3 regions of the Massilia phyllosphaerae genome follow, and region 3 is predicted to be linked to each of the others. Evidence: predicted binding sites of a transcription regulator. Region 3 holds the regulator's gene; each other region holds the start of a gene.
The links. The regulator sigma-54, encoded in region 3, starts transcription at its own class of promoters, with help from an activator protein. The targets are predictions, from matches to a motif close to TGGCANGNAANCTGCTTT.

Region 1: the regulator sigma-54 is predicted to act here: its motif matches at 4,153-4,170, upstream of prpB (methylisocitrate lyase).
Region 2: the regulator sigma-54 is predicted to act here: its motif matches at 4,448-4,465, upstream of U1H99_RS09380 (PEP-CTERM sorting domain-containing protein).

What each region holds. Positions count from the first base shown of each region.
Region 1 is NZ_JAXSQX010000006.1:374,991-381,043, reverse strand. It holds gene acnD (Fe/S-dependent 2-methylisocitrate dehydratase AcnD) at 1-1,861, opposite strand, end outside; gene prpC (bifunctional 2-methylcitrate synthase/citrate synthase) at 2,038-3,201, opposite strand; gene prpB (methylisocitrate lyase) at 3,217-4,107, opposite strand; gene U1H99_RS22930 (M20/M25/M40 family metallo-hydrolase) at 4,382-5,995, shown strand; gene U1H99_RS22925 (phytanoyl-CoA dioxygenase family protein) at 6,037-6,053, opposite strand, start outside.
Region 2 is NZ_JAXSQX010000002.1:265,901-271,953, reverse strand. It holds gene U1H99_RS09400 (alpha/beta hydrolase) at 1-638, opposite strand, end outside; gene U1H99_RS09395 (Spy/CpxP family protein refolding chaperone) at 791-1,489, opposite strand; gene U1H99_RS09390 (response regulator) at 1,624-2,310, shown strand; gene U1H99_RS09385 (sensor histidine kinase) at 2,313-3,830, shown strand; gene U1H99_RS09380 (PEP-CTERM sorting domain-containing protein) at 3,836-4,417, opposite strand; gene U1H99_RS09375 (DNA internalization-related competence protein ComEC/Rec2) at 4,563-6,053, opposite strand, start outside.
Region 3 is NZ_JAXSQX010000008.1:237,249-243,301, reverse strand. It holds gene U1H99_RS26215 (KdsC family phosphatase) at 1-519, shown strand, start outside; gene lptC (LPS export ABC transporter periplasmic protein LptC) at 547-1,143, shown strand; gene lptA (lipopolysaccharide transport periplasmic protein LptA) at 1,171-1,758, shown strand; gene lptA (lipopolysaccharide transport periplasmic protein LptA) at 1,781-2,389, shown strand; gene lptB (LPS export ABC transporter ATP-binding protein) at 2,389-3,165, shown strand; gene U1H99_RS26190 (RNA polymerase factor sigma-54) at 3,168-4,667, shown strand; gene hpf (ribosome hibernation-promoting factor, HPF/YfiA family) at 4,737-5,099, shown strand; gene U1H99_RS26180 (enoyl-CoA hydratase/isomerase family protein) at 5,205-6,053, shown strand, end outside.

The DNA of each region.
Region 1 (6,053 bases), on a different contig from region 3:
CGGCCAGCGCGCCTTCCCAGTACGGCGGCCGGCGGATGTAGGTACTCGTCGGGCGCCAGTCGTACAGCGGCGACACCGCCTCCTCGGTACTTTCCTGGCGCGCGAACATCACGTCGTACACGTTGCGGAACTGCTGCGGCTTGACCGCCTGCGCCACCACGGCGTCGATCTCTTCGTCGCTCGGCCAGATCGAGGCCAGCGTGACCGGCCTACCGTCCGGGTCGACGCCCAGCACGTCCTTCTCGATGTCGAATCGGATAGTGCCGGCGATCGCATACGCCACCACCAGCGCCGGCGAGGCCAGGAAGGCCTGCTTGGCATACGGGTGGATGCGGCCGTCGAAGTTGCGGTTGCCCGACAGGACCGCGGTCGCGTACAAATCGCGCGCGATGATTTCCTGCTGGATGACCGGGTCGAGCGCGCCCGACATGCCGTTGCAGGTGGTGCAGGCAAAGGCGACGATGCCGAAGCCGAGCTGTTCCAGTTCCGGCAGCAGCCCCGCTTCCTCGAGGTACAGCGCCACCGCCTTGGAGCCCGGCGCCAGCGAGGACTTGACCCAGGGCTTGCGCAGCAGCCCGGCCTTGTTGGCGTTACGCGCCAGCAGGCCGGCGGCCACCATGTTGCGCGGGTTATTGGTGTTGGTGCAGCTGGTGATGGCGGCGATGATCACGGCGCCGTCCGGCATGCGGCCCGGCTCGTTTTCCACGACGCCGGCAATGCCGCGCGCCGCCAGTTCCGAAGTCGGCACGCGCTTGTGCGGATTCGACGGCCCGGCGATGTTGCGCACCACGGTCGACAAATCGAATTGCAGCACGCGTTCGTACTCGACGTTCGCCAGCGTGTCGGACCACAGCCCGGTTTCCTTTGCATACAGCTCGACCAGCTTCACCAGCTCGTCGTCGCGGCCGGTGAGCTTGAGGTAGTTGATGGTCTGCTCGTCGATCGAGAACATGGCCGCGGTGGCGCCGTATTCCGGCGCCATGTTGGAGATCGTCGCGCGGTCGCCCAGCGTCAGGCTGGCGGCGCCTGCGCCGTAGAATTCCAGGTAGGCGGAGACGACTTTCGCGGCGCGCAGGAACTCGGTCAGCGCCAGCACGACGTCGGTCGCGCTGATGCCCGGCTGTACCTTGCCGGTCAGCTCGACGCCGACGATGTCCGGCAGGCGCATGTACGAGGCGCGGCCCAGCATCACGCTCTCGGCTTCGAGGCCGCCGACGCCGATCGCGATGACGCCCAGCGCATCGACCATCGGCGTGTGCGAATCGGTGCCGACCAGCGTGTCCGGAAAGGCCACGCCATCGCGCACCTGCACCACGGGGCTCATGCGCTCCAGGTTGATCTGGTGCAGGATGCCGTTCCCGGGCGGGATCACGTCGACGTTCTGGAAAGCCTTCTTGGTCCACTCGATGAAGTCGAAGCGGTCTTCGTTGCGGCGGTCCTCGATGGCGCGGTTCTTGGCAAAGGCACCCGGATCGAAGCCGCCGCACTCCACCGCCAGCGAGTGGTCGACCACCAGCTGGGTCGGCACCACCGGGTTGACCAGGCGCGGATCGCCGCCCTGCAGGGCGATGGCGTCGCGCAGGCCGGCCAGGTCGACCAGCGCCGTCTGGCCGAGGATGTCGTGGCACACCACGCGCGCCGGGAACCAGGGGAAATCGAGGTCGCGCTTGCGCTCGATGAGCTGCTGCAGCGACGGCACCAGGGCTTGCGGCTCGCAGCGGCGCACCAGGTTTTCGGCCAGGACGCGCGAGGTGTAGGGAAGCTTGTCCCAGGCGCCTGGCTGGATCTCGTCGACGGCGCTTCTGGCGTCGAAGTAATGCAGGTTGGTGCCGTGCAAGGGTTTGCGGTAGTTGCTGTTCATGATGATTGATTCTCTTGTTAGCGCCAGACCCGTTGTAAGCGGTGGGCACGTCGCCCCTGCGAAGGCAGGAGTCCAATTTTCATGCGCTGACGTAACGCGCCGAACTTGGGCCCCTGCCTCCGCAGGGGCGACGGCTTCACGGGCGCAGTATTGCTTGGATGCTCCCTTATCTCAGCTTACTTCCGCTCCCCCAGCGGCACAAACGTCAAATCCTCCGGCCCCACATAATTCGCGCTCGGCCGGATGATCTTGTTATCGATGCGCTGCTCGATGACGTGCGCCGACCAGCCCGAGGTCCGCGCAATCACGAACAGCGGCGTGAACATCGCCGTCGGCACGCCCATCATGTGGTACGACACGGCCGAGAACCAGTCCAGGTTCGGGAACATCTTCTTGACTTCCCACATCACCGATTCCAGGCGTTCCGCGATATCGAACATCTTCATCGAACCGCCGCCCTGCGACAAGTTGCGCGCCACTTCCTTGATCACCTTGTTGCGCGGATCGGAAATCGTGTACACCGGGTGGCCGAAGCCGATCACGACTTCCTTGTTGGCGACGCGGTTGCGGATGTCGGCCTCGGCTTCGTCGGCATTCTCGTAGCGCTTCTGGATATCGAACGCGGCTTCGTTGGCGCCGCCGTGCTTCGGGCCGCGCAGCGCGCCGATGGCGCCGGTGATGGCCGAGTGGATGTCGGAGCCCGTGCCGGCGATCACGCGCGCGGTGAAGGTCGAGGCGTTGAACTCGTGCTCGGCGTACAGGATCAGCGAGGTGTGCATCGCCCTGACCCAGTCGGCCGGCGGCTTGAAGCCGTGCAGCAGGTGCAGGAAGTGGCCACCGATCGAATCGTCATCTAGCTCGACCTCGATGCGGCGGCCGGCGTGGCTGAAGTGGTACCAGTACAGCAGCATCGAGCCGAACGAGGCCATCAAGCGGTCGGCGATGTCGCGCGCCCCGGCGATGCTGTGGTCATCCTTTTCGGGCAGCACGCAGCCCAGGGTCGAGACGCCGGTGCGCATCACGTCCATCGGATGGGCGCCGGCCGGCAGCGCTTCCAGCGCCGACTTGACCGCCTGCGGCAGGCCGCGCAGCGACTTCAGCTTGGCCTTGTAGCCGCGCAGCTCGGCCTCGCTGGGCAGCTTGCCGTGCACCAGCAGGTAGGCGATTTCCTCGAATTCGCAGGCATCGGCCACGTCCAGGATGTCGTAGCCGCGGTAATGCAAATCGTTGCCGGAACGGCCCACCGAGCACAGCGCCGTATTGCCGGCGGCGACGCCGGACAGGGCAACCGATTTCTTCGGCTTGAAAGTTGGCGCGTCGGTCTTGGCTTGTTCAGTCATGTCGTATCTCCGTATTTATTTGGCTTTGTTCTGTGCAAACAGTGCATCGAGTTTCTGCTCGAAGCTGTGATAGTCGATGCGGTCGTAGAGTTCAGCGCGCGTCTGCATGGTGTCGAGCACGTTCTGCTGGGTGCCGTCGCGGCGGATCGCCGTATAGACGTTCTCGGCCGCCTTGTTCATGGCGCGGAAGGCCGACAGCGGATACAGCACGATATCGACGTCGGCGCCCTTCAGTTCCTCGACCGTGAACAGCGGCGTGCTGCCGAACTCCGTGATGTTGGCCAGGATCGGCACCTTGACCGCCTGCTTGAACTGCTTGTACATCGCGAGGCTGGTGATCGCTTCCGGGAAGATCATATCGGCGCCGGCTTCGACGCAGGCGACCGCGCGTTCGACCGCCTTATCGATGCCTTCGACGGCCAGCGCATCGGTACGCGCCATGATCACGAAGTTCTCGTCGGTGCGCGCATCGGCGGCGGCCTTGATGCGGTCGACCATCTCGCCCTGGCTGACGATTTCCTTGTTCGGACGGTGGCCGCAGCGCTTGGCGCCGACCTGGTCTTCGATGTGGCAGGCGCCGGCGCCTGCCTTGATCAGCGAGCGCACGGTGCGCGCCACGTTGAAGGCGGACGCGCCGAAACCGGTATCGACGTCGACCAGCAGCGGCAGGTCGCACACGTCGCTGATGCGGCGCACGTCGATCAGCACGTCTTCCAGGCCCGAGATACCGAGGTCCGGCAAGCCCAGCGAACCGGCAGCGACGCCACCGCCCGACAGGTAGATGGCGCGGTAGCCGGCGCGCTTGGCCAGCAGGGCGTGGTTGGCGTTGATCGCCCCGACTACCTGCAGCGGATGTTCTTCCTGGACGGCGCGGCGGAATGCGGCGCCTGCGGAATGTTGGCTCATTACGTGATCCTTTCGGGTTGGCGATCTGGGAGTATGGACGAGCAATATGCAAGGCGCGTGCCAGTCACGATTCGATGGGAGTAGAGCGGATTTTCAAAGACTTGGCAGCATTCAGGCAAGCACAGGGATTTCGCGCGTGTTTCATAATGTTTCAACATGAAACACCGTTTCGAAAGACGCAACACGTGTAGTGGACTATGAACATTGCATAGTCGTTGACATAGTTCAATAAATTCAACAGACTTTCCTGAACAATATGAAATTAACGGAACCCATGTTCGATATCCGCAAGGCCGGCCTGCTGGCTGCCGTTCTCGTCACCTGCGGCGGCGCTCAAGCCGAGCCGGTCGACGCCAACACGATCAACCGCATCGCCGACGAAGGCTACAACCGCGGCCAGGTTGCCCCCCTCGCCGCCTACCTGAGCGACCAGATCGGCGGCCGCATGACCAACTCGCCCGCGATGCGCAAGGCCGAGAAATGGACCCAGCAGACCTTCAGCGGCTGGGGCCTGCAGAACGTCCACCTCGAAGGCTACGAGTTCGGCCGCGGCTGGTGGATCGAATCGGCAAGCGCCCGCATGGTGACGCCGCGCCCCCTGGCCCTCACCGCGATCCCGGTCGCCTGGACGCCGCCGACCCGCGGCACGCTGAGCGCCCCGATCGTCGTCGCCCCGATCCGCCACGTGCGCGACCTGGCCGCATGGAAAGGCAAGGTGCGCGGCAAGATCGTCCTGATCAGCTACCCGGACGACGCCAAGGACGGCACCAGCGCCCCCTTCAGGCGCTACGACGAGGCCGAACTCGGCAAGCTGTCGACCTACGACCAGCCGCACTTCGATCCGGAGCAGTCGTTCGACCTGTACAAGAAATACTTCGAGCTGGCGCGCGAGATCGACCGCTTCATGGCGGCGGAAGGCGCCCAGGCATTGGTGAAAATGTCTTACCGTAACGGCGGCCTGGTGCAAGGCGAAGGCTATTTCCACGGCAAGGGCGACACCGTCGCGCTGCCGGCCGTCGAAATGGCCGCCGAAGACTACCGCCGGCTGGCGCGCCTGGCAAAAGTCGGCGAGGTCAAGCTCGAGCTGAACAACAACGTCCACTTCGACGACCGCGACACCAAGGCCTACAACGTGCTAGCCGAGATCCCGGGCAGCGATCCGCAGGCCGGCTACGTGATGGCCGGCGCCCACCTCGACAGCTGGGTGGCCGGCGACGGCGCCGCCGACAACGGCGCCGGCTCGGTGGTGGTGATGGAAGCGGCGCGCATCCTGTCGCAGCTGGGCGTGAAACCCAAGCGCACCATCCGCTTCGCCCTGTGGACCGGCGAAGAGCAAGGCCTGCTCGGTTCGCTCGCCTACATCAAGCAGCACATCGCGACCCGCCCCCGCCCCACCAACGCGGCCCAGGCCAAGGTGCCGGAATTCATGTGGGAGACCTATCCGATCACGCCGCTGGCCGGCTTCAACGAGATGACGGCCTACTTCAACCTCGACAACGGCTCGGGCAAGATCCGCGGCATCTACGCCGAAGGCAATTTCGCCGCGATGCCGGTGCTGCGCAACTGGCTGGCGCCGTTTGCCAGTCTGGGGGCCGATAAAGTGGTGGCGAAAAAGACCGGCGGGACCGACCACGAAATGATGGCAGGGATGGGCTTGCCGGCATTCCAGTTCATCCAGGATCCGCTGGATTACGGCAGCCAGGTGCATCACTCGAACCTGGATACCTATGACCACCTGCGTACCGAAGACCTGCGCCAGGCCTCGGTGATCATGGCGACCGTGCTGCTGCAGGCGGCGGAGAGCGAGACGCCGATGCCGCGGAATGTGTTGCCGAAGCAGCCTACGGCGACGGATCCTTTCCGTTATCGGGATCCGGCGAAAGACTGAGAGATGTGACTGGGTGCCTGGGAGACAACTGCACGTCTGTCTCAGGCACGCGGGGGCA
Region 2 (6,053 bases), on a different contig from region 3:
TCGGTGCCGGCGATCAGGCCGACCGGCACCGGGAACGGCTGGCGCAGCACACGCCCCATGTCGTGCGGAAGCGTGGCGTAGATGTCGGCTTCGATCTCGCGCGAAAAGCGCAACTGCACACCCTCCGGATGCGGCTTGAGACCGTGCTGCAGGTAATCTTCGAGGGTCCCCGGCGCCCAGGCACGGAACAGCGGCTTGGCGTGGAAGTGATCGTACGCCGCTTCTGGCGACGGCCAGGTAGTGCGGCGCCGTTCGGCCACGCTGCCCGGCGACAGCCGGCGTCCCAGCCCGAAGGCCTTGGCCAGGCGCCAGACCAGCGCGCGCCAGCCGGCCACCACCGGCGAATCCAGCATCACCACGCAGCGGGCAAGCTCTGGACGGCGCCATGCCGCCAGCATGCTGACGACGCCGCCGAGCGAGTGGCCGACCAGGATCGCCGGCCCGTCGTAGCGCTCCAGCTGCACGATGAGTTCGTCGACCAGCGTGTGCCAGTTGTCGCCCACCGGGAAGCGTGGATCGTGGCCGAGCATCGGCGTGACCCGCACTTCGTAATCACACCCCAGGTCTTCGAGCAGCTTCACGTACGAACCCGCCGGATAACTGTTTCCGTGCGTGAAGTGGAGTAGTGGTTTGGTCATGGCGGCAAGCTAAGCGAAATCGGCGCTTATTGTAATGTCTTTACGAAACGCGATCGTACTCGCTGTGGCCGGATTAGAGGAAAAACACTACCACCTGCGTTGCTGTTTAGCCCATCTCTCCCACTGTTTACTATCTCTGTCAACTGTCGCGTTCATGGATGGTCCGGCGGGCCCGGCGGGCGCTCCCGGCGCAGTTGCTGGCGCTGCTCGGGCGTTAGCACCGCCAGCACCTGCGATTCGAGGCGGGCGCGCAGCAGCGCGCCGTCGGCAATCGCCTGGCCGAGTTCACGCGCCGCGGCAATGGCGCGGGCTTCGTCGAACTGCGGCGCGGCACCGAGGGTGCGCAGCGCTTCGTGCGCCTTGCGTTCCGCCTTTGCCTGCGTGCGCTGCCGGGGCGCGGCGGCATGCATGATCGCGAACAGCTGGTCTTGCTGGGCTTCGCTCAGGCGCAGGCGATGCAGGTGCCCGAACGGGCCGAAACCGCCCGGACCATGGGGTGGGCCTTCATGTGGGGGACCGTCGTGTGGGGGACCGTCGTGCGGCGGCCCTGCAGGGGTCGGCCCATCCAGGCCCGGTACACCGGGCCTGGATTTACCGAAACCTTGATCAGCGAAACTTTGATCACCGGAACTTTGATCGGCGAAACCGCGTTCCGCGCCCGCGCCGGGTGCGCGGCCGCCACGCTGCCCCTGGCTGGCGGCGCCATCGGCACCCGGTGCGGCACCCGGTGCGGCACCCGCTGGCGCATCGGCCTGGCCGGCCGCAAGAGCGGGTTCGGCGCCGGTGGCGGCAATGCAGGCGGCCAGCAGCGCTGCCGCTGAATGACGGGTAAAACGGCGAGAAAATGTCATGTTCCACATCCTTGTTGATTCAGGAATGCCATTCTCATCGTGCGCCTTGTTAATTAGTGTTAGCCCTGTGTAAATTGGGGTAAAGACAAGCCCGGCAGCGCCGCCGCGGGCCTCGGGTTTGCTAAGATGCGAGCATGAACCAAGTGCTGTTAATTGACGACGATACCGAACTGGTCGGGATGTTCACGGAATACCTGGAGCAGGAAGGTTTCCGCGTGGCATGTGCGCATGATGGCGAAACCGGTGCCCGTGAAGCCCTGTCCGGCCAGTACGCGATTGCCATCCTCGATGTGATGATGCCGCGCATGAACGGCATCGACACCCTGCGCCGCATCCGCGCCGCCAGCCGCATGCCGGTGCTGATGCTGACCGGCCGCGGCGACGACGCAGACCGCATCCTCGGCCTCGAGCTAGGGGCCGACGACTACGTGGCCAAGCCCTGCACGCCGCGCGAACTGACGGCGCGCGTGCGCGCCATCCTGCGCCGCACCCAGGGCTCGCCCAATGACGGCCCCGGCATCACGCTCACGGTCGGCAAGCTCACCATGCTGCCCGAGCAGCGCCGCGCCACCTGGGACGGCAGCGTGCTGGAACTCACCAGCACCGAATTCAACCTGCTCGAAGTCCTGGCGCGCAATGCCGGGCGCCCGGTCAGCAAGAACGACCTGTCCGAGCAGGGCCTGGGGCGGCCGCTGGCGCGCTTCGACCGCAACATCGACGTCCACCTGAGCAGCCTGCGCCACAAGCTGGGCACCCTGTCCGACGGCCGCTCCTGCCTGCAGACCGTCTACCGTCTCGGCTACCAGCTGATCCGCGAGTAGCGATGGGCCGGCTGTTCTGGAAATTCTTCCTGTGCATCCTGCTGGCCCAGGTCGCGGCCACCATCGGCACGCTCGCCACGGTCTGGCTGCGCGACCAGACCCGTAACCGCAACGTCGAGACCACCCTCGACGTCGGCCCGCCGGGCATGATGATGCTGGACGCGGCGCGCGCCACCCTGCGCCATGCGGGCGTCGACGGCCTGCGCGACCTGGCCGGCAACAGCCGCCGCATGCGCCTGTACGTGCTGGACGCGCAAGGCCGCGAACTGCTGGGCCGCCCGGTGCCTGCCAAGCTGCGCGAGGAAGTCACGCGCAACCTCGGCGACGACAACCCAGCGCGCGCGGTGGCCCAGCTCACCGGCCCCGACGGACGCAAGTACATCGCCTTCGCCTCGCGCATCCCGCGCAGCGCCCCGGACGCGATCCTGCAGGATGCGGCGCGCATCGAAGCCGGCGGCGGCGCCATCGGCACCGCGGCGCCGATCGGCCCGATGGGCGGCGGCATGGATGGCCGCATGGACGGCGCCAGGCGCGGCGGCCACGGTGCGCATATGGGGCCGGGTTTCGGTCCCGGCCCCATGCCGGGCGGGATGGGCGGTTTCGGTTTCCCGCCGCACGTCGGACGCTGGTTCGGCGTGGCTGCCGCAACGCTGGCCAGCCTGCTGTTCGCCGCCCTGCTGGCCTGGTACTTCTCGCGTCCGATCCGGGCGCTGCGCAACGCCTTCGAATCGGCCGCCGCCGGCGACTTGGCGCCGAAATTCGCCAGCGCCCGCTCGCGCGTCGGCGGCGACGAGCTGGCCGAACTGGGCCAGGACTTCGACCGCATGAGCGCGCGCCTGCGCACCCTGATGGAGGGCCAGCGCCGCCTGCTGCACGACGTCTCGCACGAATTGCGTTCACCGCTGGCGCGCCTGCAGGCGGCGATCGGCCTGGCGCACCAGCAGCCGGACAAGATCCAGCCCTCGCTCGAACGCATCGAGCGCGAGAGCGTGCGCATGGACCGCCTGGTCGGCGAGCTGCTGACGCTGTCGCGGCTGGAAGCATCGACCACGCTGCCGGCCTGCGAGCCGGTCGACCTGGTCGAGATGATCGACCAGATCGCCGACGACGCCCGCTTCGAGGCCGGCGCCCGCATCCAGGTCCATGCGCCGGCACCGGTGACGGTGCGCGGTGCCCCGGACCTGCTGTGGAGCGCGGTGGAAAACATCGTGCGCAACGCCGTCAAGCACGGCGGCGCCGGCAGCGAGGTCGAGGTCGAGCTGCGCGGCGGGAACGGCGAGGCCGACATCGACGTGCTCGACCGCGGTCCCGGCATCGCGCCCGAACACCTGGGCGAGATCTTCGAACCCTTCTTCCGCTCGAATCCGACCATGAACAACGTCGACGGCCACGGCCTGGGCCTGGCGATCGCGAGGCGCGTGGTCGACAGCCACGGCGGACGCATCACCGCGGCCAACCGCATCGGCGGCGGCCTGCGGGTGACGATCACGCTGCCGTTGGCGGAGGCGCCGCCGGCCTGAGCGGATCAGAGCGCCGGTGGTTTCCCGCGCCGGGCCCGGAACCGGCGCGCCAGGCCCAGCAGGCCAAGCCCCACCAGCGCCATGCTGCCGGGCTCGGGTACCTGGCGGAACACCCCGGTCGCGCCCGAGCACGCCGTCCACGGCGCGCAGCCGGCCCACCCCATGCCGGCATCGCTGTTGGCGTTGGTGACGGTGAACAAGCTGCCGACGCTGTCCATGAAAACATGGCTCTCGATACCGATCGCCTTGAACGTCCCGGACAGCGTCAGGTCGTCCTCGAACACGATATCCATGTCGAGCAATTCGCCTTCGCCGAACGGCCGCTCGGTCGGCAAGTAGGAAACCGGCTGCGCCGGTCCGGGGAAGCTGTAATGGAAGGCGACCAGGCCGGTGTTCGGCAGGAACTGGTACGGGCGCGCCCTCACGTGCACGGCACCGGCCTCGAAGGCGGCGTCGGTGAATTCCATGCGCAAGGTGATGTTGAAAGGCGCGGCATTGTTGTTACCTTGCCACTCATAGACGACGTTGGCCTGGCTGCTGGCATGGATGGACAATGCGGCGAGCGCGCAGGTGATTAGCTTTTTCATAAGTCACTTTTTGACAGTAAGCATCTTTCACAAGCACAACTTATGCCATTTGCGTTCTTTCCAGCAATTTCAAGGACTTACGGCAACAGTCCAGCCTCAGCCCGGTGTCTCTGTAAAGTATTCCGACATTGACATATTGTGAACATCAGTGCCCGTACCAGTAACGGGCATGGACGGCGCGGTAGCTGTCGATGGCGACGGCGTCGCCGGCCTCGATCGTCAGCGCACCCGCGAGGTCGGTCCGCAGGCGCTCGATCCCGAGCGCACCGTAGCGTTCATAGACCTCTTTCTTGGGATGGCGATAGCGGTTGTGCCACCCCACCTGGAAGATCCCGACGCTGGGCTGCACCGCGCGCAGGAACGCCGGCGTCGACGAGGTGCCGCTGCCGTGGTGCGGGGCCAGCAGGACGTCGGCCTGCAGCCGGCCGGGCGCGCCGGCCACCAGCGCCGCTTCCTGGGCGGCTTCGATGTCGCCGGCCAGCAGCACGCTGCGCCGCCCGCTGCCCTTGCCACGGCTGATGCGCAGCACGCAGCTGCGCGCGTTCGCCTTCAGGCCGGTGTCGGCGTAGCTGGCCGGCGCCGGATGCAGCATCTCGAAACGGACGCCGTCCCATTCCCAGTGCTGGCCGGCCGCGCACTGCAGGTAGCGCGGCGCAGCCCGTGCGAGCGGATGCCCGGCAGCGAGCGAAGACGCCAGCCAGCCGACCTTCAGCTCGGCCAGCAGCGCCGCCGCGCCGCCGGTGTGGTCGACGTCGCCGTGGCTGATCACCATGCCGTCGAACGCGCCGATACCGCGCATGCGCAGGTAGGGTAACAGCACGCGGCTACCGGCATCGGCGCCCGGCGCATAGCCGGGACCGGTGTCGTACAGCAGGCGGTGGCCGGCGGTCTCGACCAGCAGCGCCATCCCCTGCCCGACATCGAACGCGGTCACGCGCAAGCCACCGTCCGGAGGATGGTCGGGCGCCTGCAGCAGCAGCGGTAGCCAGGCCACGGCGCCGGCCCAGCGCTGCGGCCAGCCGCGCGGCATTAACATCCACAAGGTGCCACCCAGCGCCAGCAGGAATATCCACGACTGCGCCCAGCCCTGCGGCGCCGGCGCCCGCCACACCGCGGCCGGCAGCGCGGCCAGGTGGCCGAGCAGCCAGGCCAGCGCCGCCACCGCCGCATGCGCCGGCACCAGCAGCCAGCCGCACAGCGGCTCGGGCAGCAGGCTGCCGGCCAGCGCCAGCGGCGTGACGACGAAACTCACCAGCGGGATCGCCACCGCATTCGCCAGCGGGCTGACCAGCGAGACCTGGCCGAACAGCAGCATCGTCAGCGGCACCAGCCCGAGCGTGACCGCCCACTGGGTGCGTCCGGCCAGCAGCAGCGTGCCGCGCATGCCGTATGGTTGCGGTCCGAGCCGGCCATGGCCGGCGAACAGGATCATCGCCACCGCGCCGAACGACAGCCAGAAGCCGGGCCACAGCACCGCCCACGGGTCGAGCACCACCACCACCCCGAGCGCCGCGCACAGCACGTGCGTGACCGCGCTCAGGCGCCCGCTCCACAGGGCCAGCGCCACCACCGTCAGCATATACAGCGTACGCTGGGCCGGCACGCCGAAACCGGCCAGCAGCACGTACAGCAGGGC
Region 3 (6,053 bases):
GCCCACATGGAACGCGCGGCGCGTGTCAAGGTCATGATCTTCGACGTCGACGGCGTATTGACCGACGGCAGCCTGACCTACAACGCCGACGGCGAAATCACCAAGACCTTCTTCGTGCTGGACGGCCTCGGCATCCAGCTGCTGAACCGCACTGGCGTGCGCACGGCGATCATCAGCGCCAGGAATTCGCCGATCGTCGTCAAGCGCGCGGCCGACCTCGGGATCACCCACGTGTTCCAGGGCCAGCACGACAAGCGCATCGCGTTTGCCGAGCTGCTCGAGAAGACCGGGGTGACGGCCGAGGAATGCGGCTACATCGGCGACGACGTGATCGACCTGCCGCTGCTCACCCGCGTCGGCTTCGCGGTCACGGTGCCGAGCGGCCACCCGGAAGTGCAGCACCGCGCGCACTACGTGACCAGGAACCCGGGCGGACGCGGCGCCGTGCGCGAAGTATGCGACCTGGTGATGCGCGCCCAGGGCACCTACGACCAGGCGCTCGCGCCGTATTTCGGTTGATCGAACGGACGGATAACGGATAACGTCATGGCACAGTACAAACGGACCGCGCACCGGGGCAAGCTCCTGGCCCTGATGCTGAGCGCCCTGTTCCTTGCCTTCGGCAGCTTCTGGCTGCTGCAGATCATGAGCAGCGACGGCGGCGTCGGACCGGTCAACGTGGGCAACGATCCCGACTACATCGTCGAGAACTTCAGCTTCGTGCGCATGGCCGAAACCGGCAAGCCGCGCTACGTGATCTCGGGCGAGCGCCTGACCCACCGCCCGGCCGACAACAGCTCGGTGATCGATAAACCGGTGGTGCAGGGCCTGAACACCGAGCATCCGCCGATGACCATGACCGCCCAGCACGCGCTGGTCAGCCAGAACCAGAACCAGGTCGACCTGAGCGGCGACGTCGACATCCAGCGGCCCGGCGCCGCCAACGCCCGGCCGCTGCGGGTGCGCACCGAGGCGCTGACCTTCCTGCCCGACGAGGACATCGCGAAGACCGACCGGGCGATCGAAATGAAGGTGGGCACGGCGACCGCGCACGGCGTCGGCATGGTCGCCAACAACGCCACGCAACAGGTGGAGCTGGGCGGGCGCGGGAAGATCGTCTTCCCGCCACGCAGCGCACGCTGATATGCACGCAATGAGGAACAGCATCCAATGAACAAGATCTTTGCCACCGCAGCACTGTTCCTGCCCCTGGCCCTGGCCAGCCTGCAGGCATCGGCGGAACGGGCGGATTCGCTCAAGCCGACTTCCATCAAGTTCGCCGATGCCCACATCGACGAGGCCACCCAGACCCGCACCTTCACCGGCGGCGTGGTGCTGACCCGCGGCACGCTCACGGTCATGGCCGACAAGGCGGTGGCCACCGAAACGCCCGACGGCTACAGTTACCTGACCCTGACCGCGGCGCCGGGCAAGTTCGTGAGCTTCCGCCAGAAGAGCGACCGCGGTCCCGACCAGTGGTTCGAAGGACGCGCCGAGCGCATCGAATACGACGACCGCGCCGAACTGGTAAAACTGTTCTCGAAGGCCGTCATCAAACAGAGCGAAGGCCCGACGGTGACCCAGGAAATGGACAGCGAATACATCGCCTACGACAGCCGCAAGGAACTGCTGGTCGGGTACAACGACCCCACCGGCGCCAGCGTGCCGGGCAAGGGCCGCGGCACCATGATCTACCAGCCGCTGCGCAAGACCGCGGCCACCGCCGCGGCCGCGCCGGCGCCGGCCGCGGCACGCTGATATCTACAAGGATCTGCATCCAATGAAAAAAACAATCGCCGTCGTCGCGCTGTCGCTGGCGGCCCTGAACGCCGCGGCCGAGCGCGCGGATGCGCAAAAGCAGGCCGCCATCGAGTTCGACCAGGCCCACATCGACGAAGTCACCCAGATCCGCACCCTGACCGGCCGGGTGGTGCTCACGCGCGGCACCCTGACGGTCAAGTCGGACAAGGCGGTGCTCAAGGAATCGCCCGAAGGCTACATGGTCCTGACCCTGACGGCGGCGCCGGGCAAGGTCGCCAGCTTCCGCCAGAAGCGCGACGGCGGCCCCAACCTGTGGGTCGAGGGCCAGGCCCAGCGCATCGAATACGACGAGCGCACCGAACTCGTGAAGCTGTTTTCTGACGCCACCGTCCGCCAGCTCGAGAACGGCCGCCTGTCGAGCGAGGTGAACGGCGCCTTCATCTCCTACGACAACCGCACCGAACAGGCGAACGTCGGCGGCAACGCCGGTGGCCAGAGCACGCCGGGACAGGGCCGCAACACGCTGATCCTGGCACCGCGCCGCGGCGCCGCGGCCGCACCGGCCACCACCCCGGCGCCGGCCGCGGGCAATGCGGCAGAGTCGTCTTCGTCTTCAGGAAAGCAATAATGGAATTACGCGCAGAAGCCACCGCCATCCAGGCCGGCAGCAGCACCCTTACCGCCAAGGGCCTCCAGAAAAGCTACGGCAAGCGCCTGGTGGTCCGCGACGTCTCGCTGCAGGTCGCCTGCGGCGAAGTGGTCGGCCTGCTGGGGCCGAACGGCGCCGGCAAGACCACCTCGTTCTACATGATCGTCGGCCTGGTGCCCTCGGACGCCGGCAGCATCGACATCAACGGCAACGACGTCACCGGCCTGCCGATCCACCGCCGCGCCTTGCTCGGCCTGTCCTACCTGCCGCAGGAAGCCTCGGTGTTCCGCAAGCTGACGGTCGAGGAAAACATCCGCGCCGTGCTGGAACTGCAGCGCGAGAACGGCAAGGCCTTGTCCAAGGCGCGCATCACCGAGCGCCTGAACGAACTGCTGGCCGAACTGCAGATCGAGAAGCTGCGCGAGAACCCGGCGCTGTCGCTGTCGGGCGGCGAGCGGCGCCGCGTCGAGATCGCGCGCGCGCTGGCGACCAACCCGCGCTTCGTGCTGCTCGACGAACCGTTCGCCGGCGTCGATCCGATCGCGGTGATCGAGATCCAGCGCATCGTGCGCTTCCTGAAGGAGCGCGGCATCGGCGTCCTGATCACGGACCACAACGTGCGCGAGACGCTCGGTATCTGCGACCGCGCTTACATCATCAACCAGGGCGCGGTGCTCGCATCCGGACGCCCCGACGATATCATCGCCAATGAATCGGTCCGCCGCGTCTACCTGGGTGAACATTTCCGGATGTAGTCATGAAACAGACGCTGCAACTCAAGACATCACAGCACCTTGCACTGACCCCGCAGCTGCAGCAGTCGATCCGGCTGCTGCAGCTGTCCACCCTCGAACTGCACCAGGAGATCGAGCAGGTCCTGAGCGATAACCCGCTGCTCGAGCGGCTCGACGATCCGCTCGACCGTTCGGTACGCCTGCTGGCCGACGGCGCCATCAACCACAATGCCGCCACGCCGGGCGAGGCTCCGGCGCCAGGCCAGACCGCGAATGGGGAAGAGGGCAACGGCAGCGGCAGCGGCAGCGGCAGCGAAGGCGACGCGCCGGAAGGCGGCGCAGAAGACGGGGGCGGCGGCGACGGCGATGGCGGCGACTGGGGCGAGCCCGGCCGCGGCAGCGGCGGCGACGACGAAGATGGCCGCCCGCAGCTGGAAGCCAGCCCGGTCACCCTGCGCGAACACTTGATGGAACAGGTGCGCATGACCTGCAGCGCGGCGCGCGACTGTGCGCTGGTCGAGCTGGTGGTCGACGCGCTCGACGACAACGGCTACCTCGAAGAAGCGCTGGACGACATCTACGCGCGCCTGCCGGAAGAGCTGGAAATCGAATTCGACGAGCTGCGCACCGCGCTGGCGATGGTGCAGAGCATGGACCCGCCGGGCGTGGGGGCGCGCAGCGCGGCCGAGTGCCTGGCGCTGCAGATCCGCCGCATGCCGGGCGTGCCGCTGGTCACGCGGCGCATGGCGCTGACCATCGTCGAAAAGTATCTCACCTGGTTCGCGCAGCGCGAATTCAACAAGCTGAAAAAAGCGCTCGACTGCGACGACGAAGACTTGCGCGAAGCCCAGGCCGTCATCCGCCAGTGCAATCCGCACCCGGGCGCGGCCTTCGCTTCCGACGTGTCGGACTATGTGGTGCCGGACGTGATCGTGCGCCGCGCCAAGGACGGCTGGAGCGTGCAGCTGAACCCCGAAGTGATGCCGCGCCTGCGCGTCAACACCCTGTACGCGCAGGCGCTCAAGCAGGGCAAATCGGAGACCCAGCTGGGCGCGCAACTGCAGGAAGCGAAGTGGCTCATCAAGAACATGCGCCAGCGTTTCGACACCATCCTGCGCGTGGCCCAGGCCATCGTCGACCGCCAGCGCAACTTCTTCTCGCACGGCGCGGTTGCCATGCGGCCCCTTGTTTTACGCGAGATAGCTGATACACTAGGTCTACACGAGAGCACAATCTCTCGCGTAACAACGCAGAAATACATGCTGACACCGCACGGCATGTTCGAGCTGAAGTACTTTTTTGGGAGCCACGTGGCGACCGAAGCAGGGGGCGAAGCCTCCTCGACGGCGATTCGTGCGCTCATCGTGCAACTCACAGGAGCCGAAGACCCCAAGAATCCATTATCCGATAGCAAGATCGCGGAAATGCTGGGGGAACAGGGAATGGTCATTGCGCGCCGTACGGTCGCAAAGTATCGCGAAGCGTTAAAAATCCCGCCCGTCAGCCTCCGCAAATCTCTGTAACAGCAGCTGTCCGCTGCGCGCACTTTTTATCAGCGTTCGGACAGCCGCGCATTTTCAGGAGGAGTGTGTATGAATCTCACCATCAGTGGTCATCATCTCGATGTCACCCCGGCCATCCGTGAATACGTGCAGAACAAGCTGGAACGCATTACCCGCCATTTCGATCAAGTGATCGACTCCCACGTCATCCTCTGCATCGACAATCTTACCCAGAAAGACAAACGCCAGAAGGCCGAGATCAACCTGCGTGTTGCCGGCAAGATCCTCCATATCACGAGCGCCGCGCATGACCTGTATGCCGCGATCGACATGTTGATGGACCGCCTCGACCGCCAGGTCGTCAAATACAAACAGATGCTGCAAAATCACAGTCACACCGCGCTCAAGCGCCTGACTGAAGAAGGAGGAGACGAGGCTCCGGCCACGGCATAGACTGCCGGCTGAAGCACCGTAGACTAAGGGCGCATGGGGCGCCCTTTTTGCTTCTTGGCGCGCTCTGCACGTTACAATGTTATTTTAAAATCCATAAAAAATAACATGAGTGACACCGTGGAGACCCGGATCGCCAATGGCACCGGCATCATTACCCTGAACCGGCCGAAAGCCCTGAATTCGCTGTCGCTCGACATGGTGCGGGCATTGACCGACGCGCTGCTGGCCTGGCGCGACGAACCTGCCGTGGCGGCGGTGCTCATCCGCAGCAGCAGCGAAAAAGCCCTGTGCGCCGGCGGCGACATCCGCTTCTTTCACCAGGTCGGGCAGCTTCCGCCGCAGGGCGGCAGCGCGCTGCTCGAGGATTTCTTCACCGAAGAATACGCGCTGAATCACCTGATTCATTTCTATCCGAAACCGTATATTGCGCTGATGGACGGCGTGGTGATGGGCGGCGGCATGGGCATTTCCCAGGGCGGCCCGGAGTGCGCGCTGCGCATCGTGACCGAGCGCACGAAAATGGCGATGCCCGAAGTAAACATCGGCATGTTCCCCGATGTCGGCGGCAGCCATTTCCTGTCGCACGCGCCGGGGCGGCTGGGCTGGTACCTCGGCCTGACCGGCGCCACCATCGGCGCCGCCGACGCGCTCTACGTGGGTCTGGCCGACGTGTTCGTCCCGTCGGCGCAGCTGCCGGCCCTGGATGCGCTGCTGGCGTCGACGCCCGGCGCCGATGTGCCCGCTGCGATCCGCGCCTTTGCCGCACCGTTCGCCGGCCAGGCCGGCAGCAGCGAACTGCAGGCGCAGCGCGACCTGATCGACCGCTGCTTCGGCGCCGCCTCGGTGGCGGACACCATGGCTGCACTCGAACGGGAAACCGACCCGTTCGCGCACAAGGCGCTGGGCGCGATGCGCCAGCGCTCGCCGCTGATGATGTGCGTGACTGCCGAACTG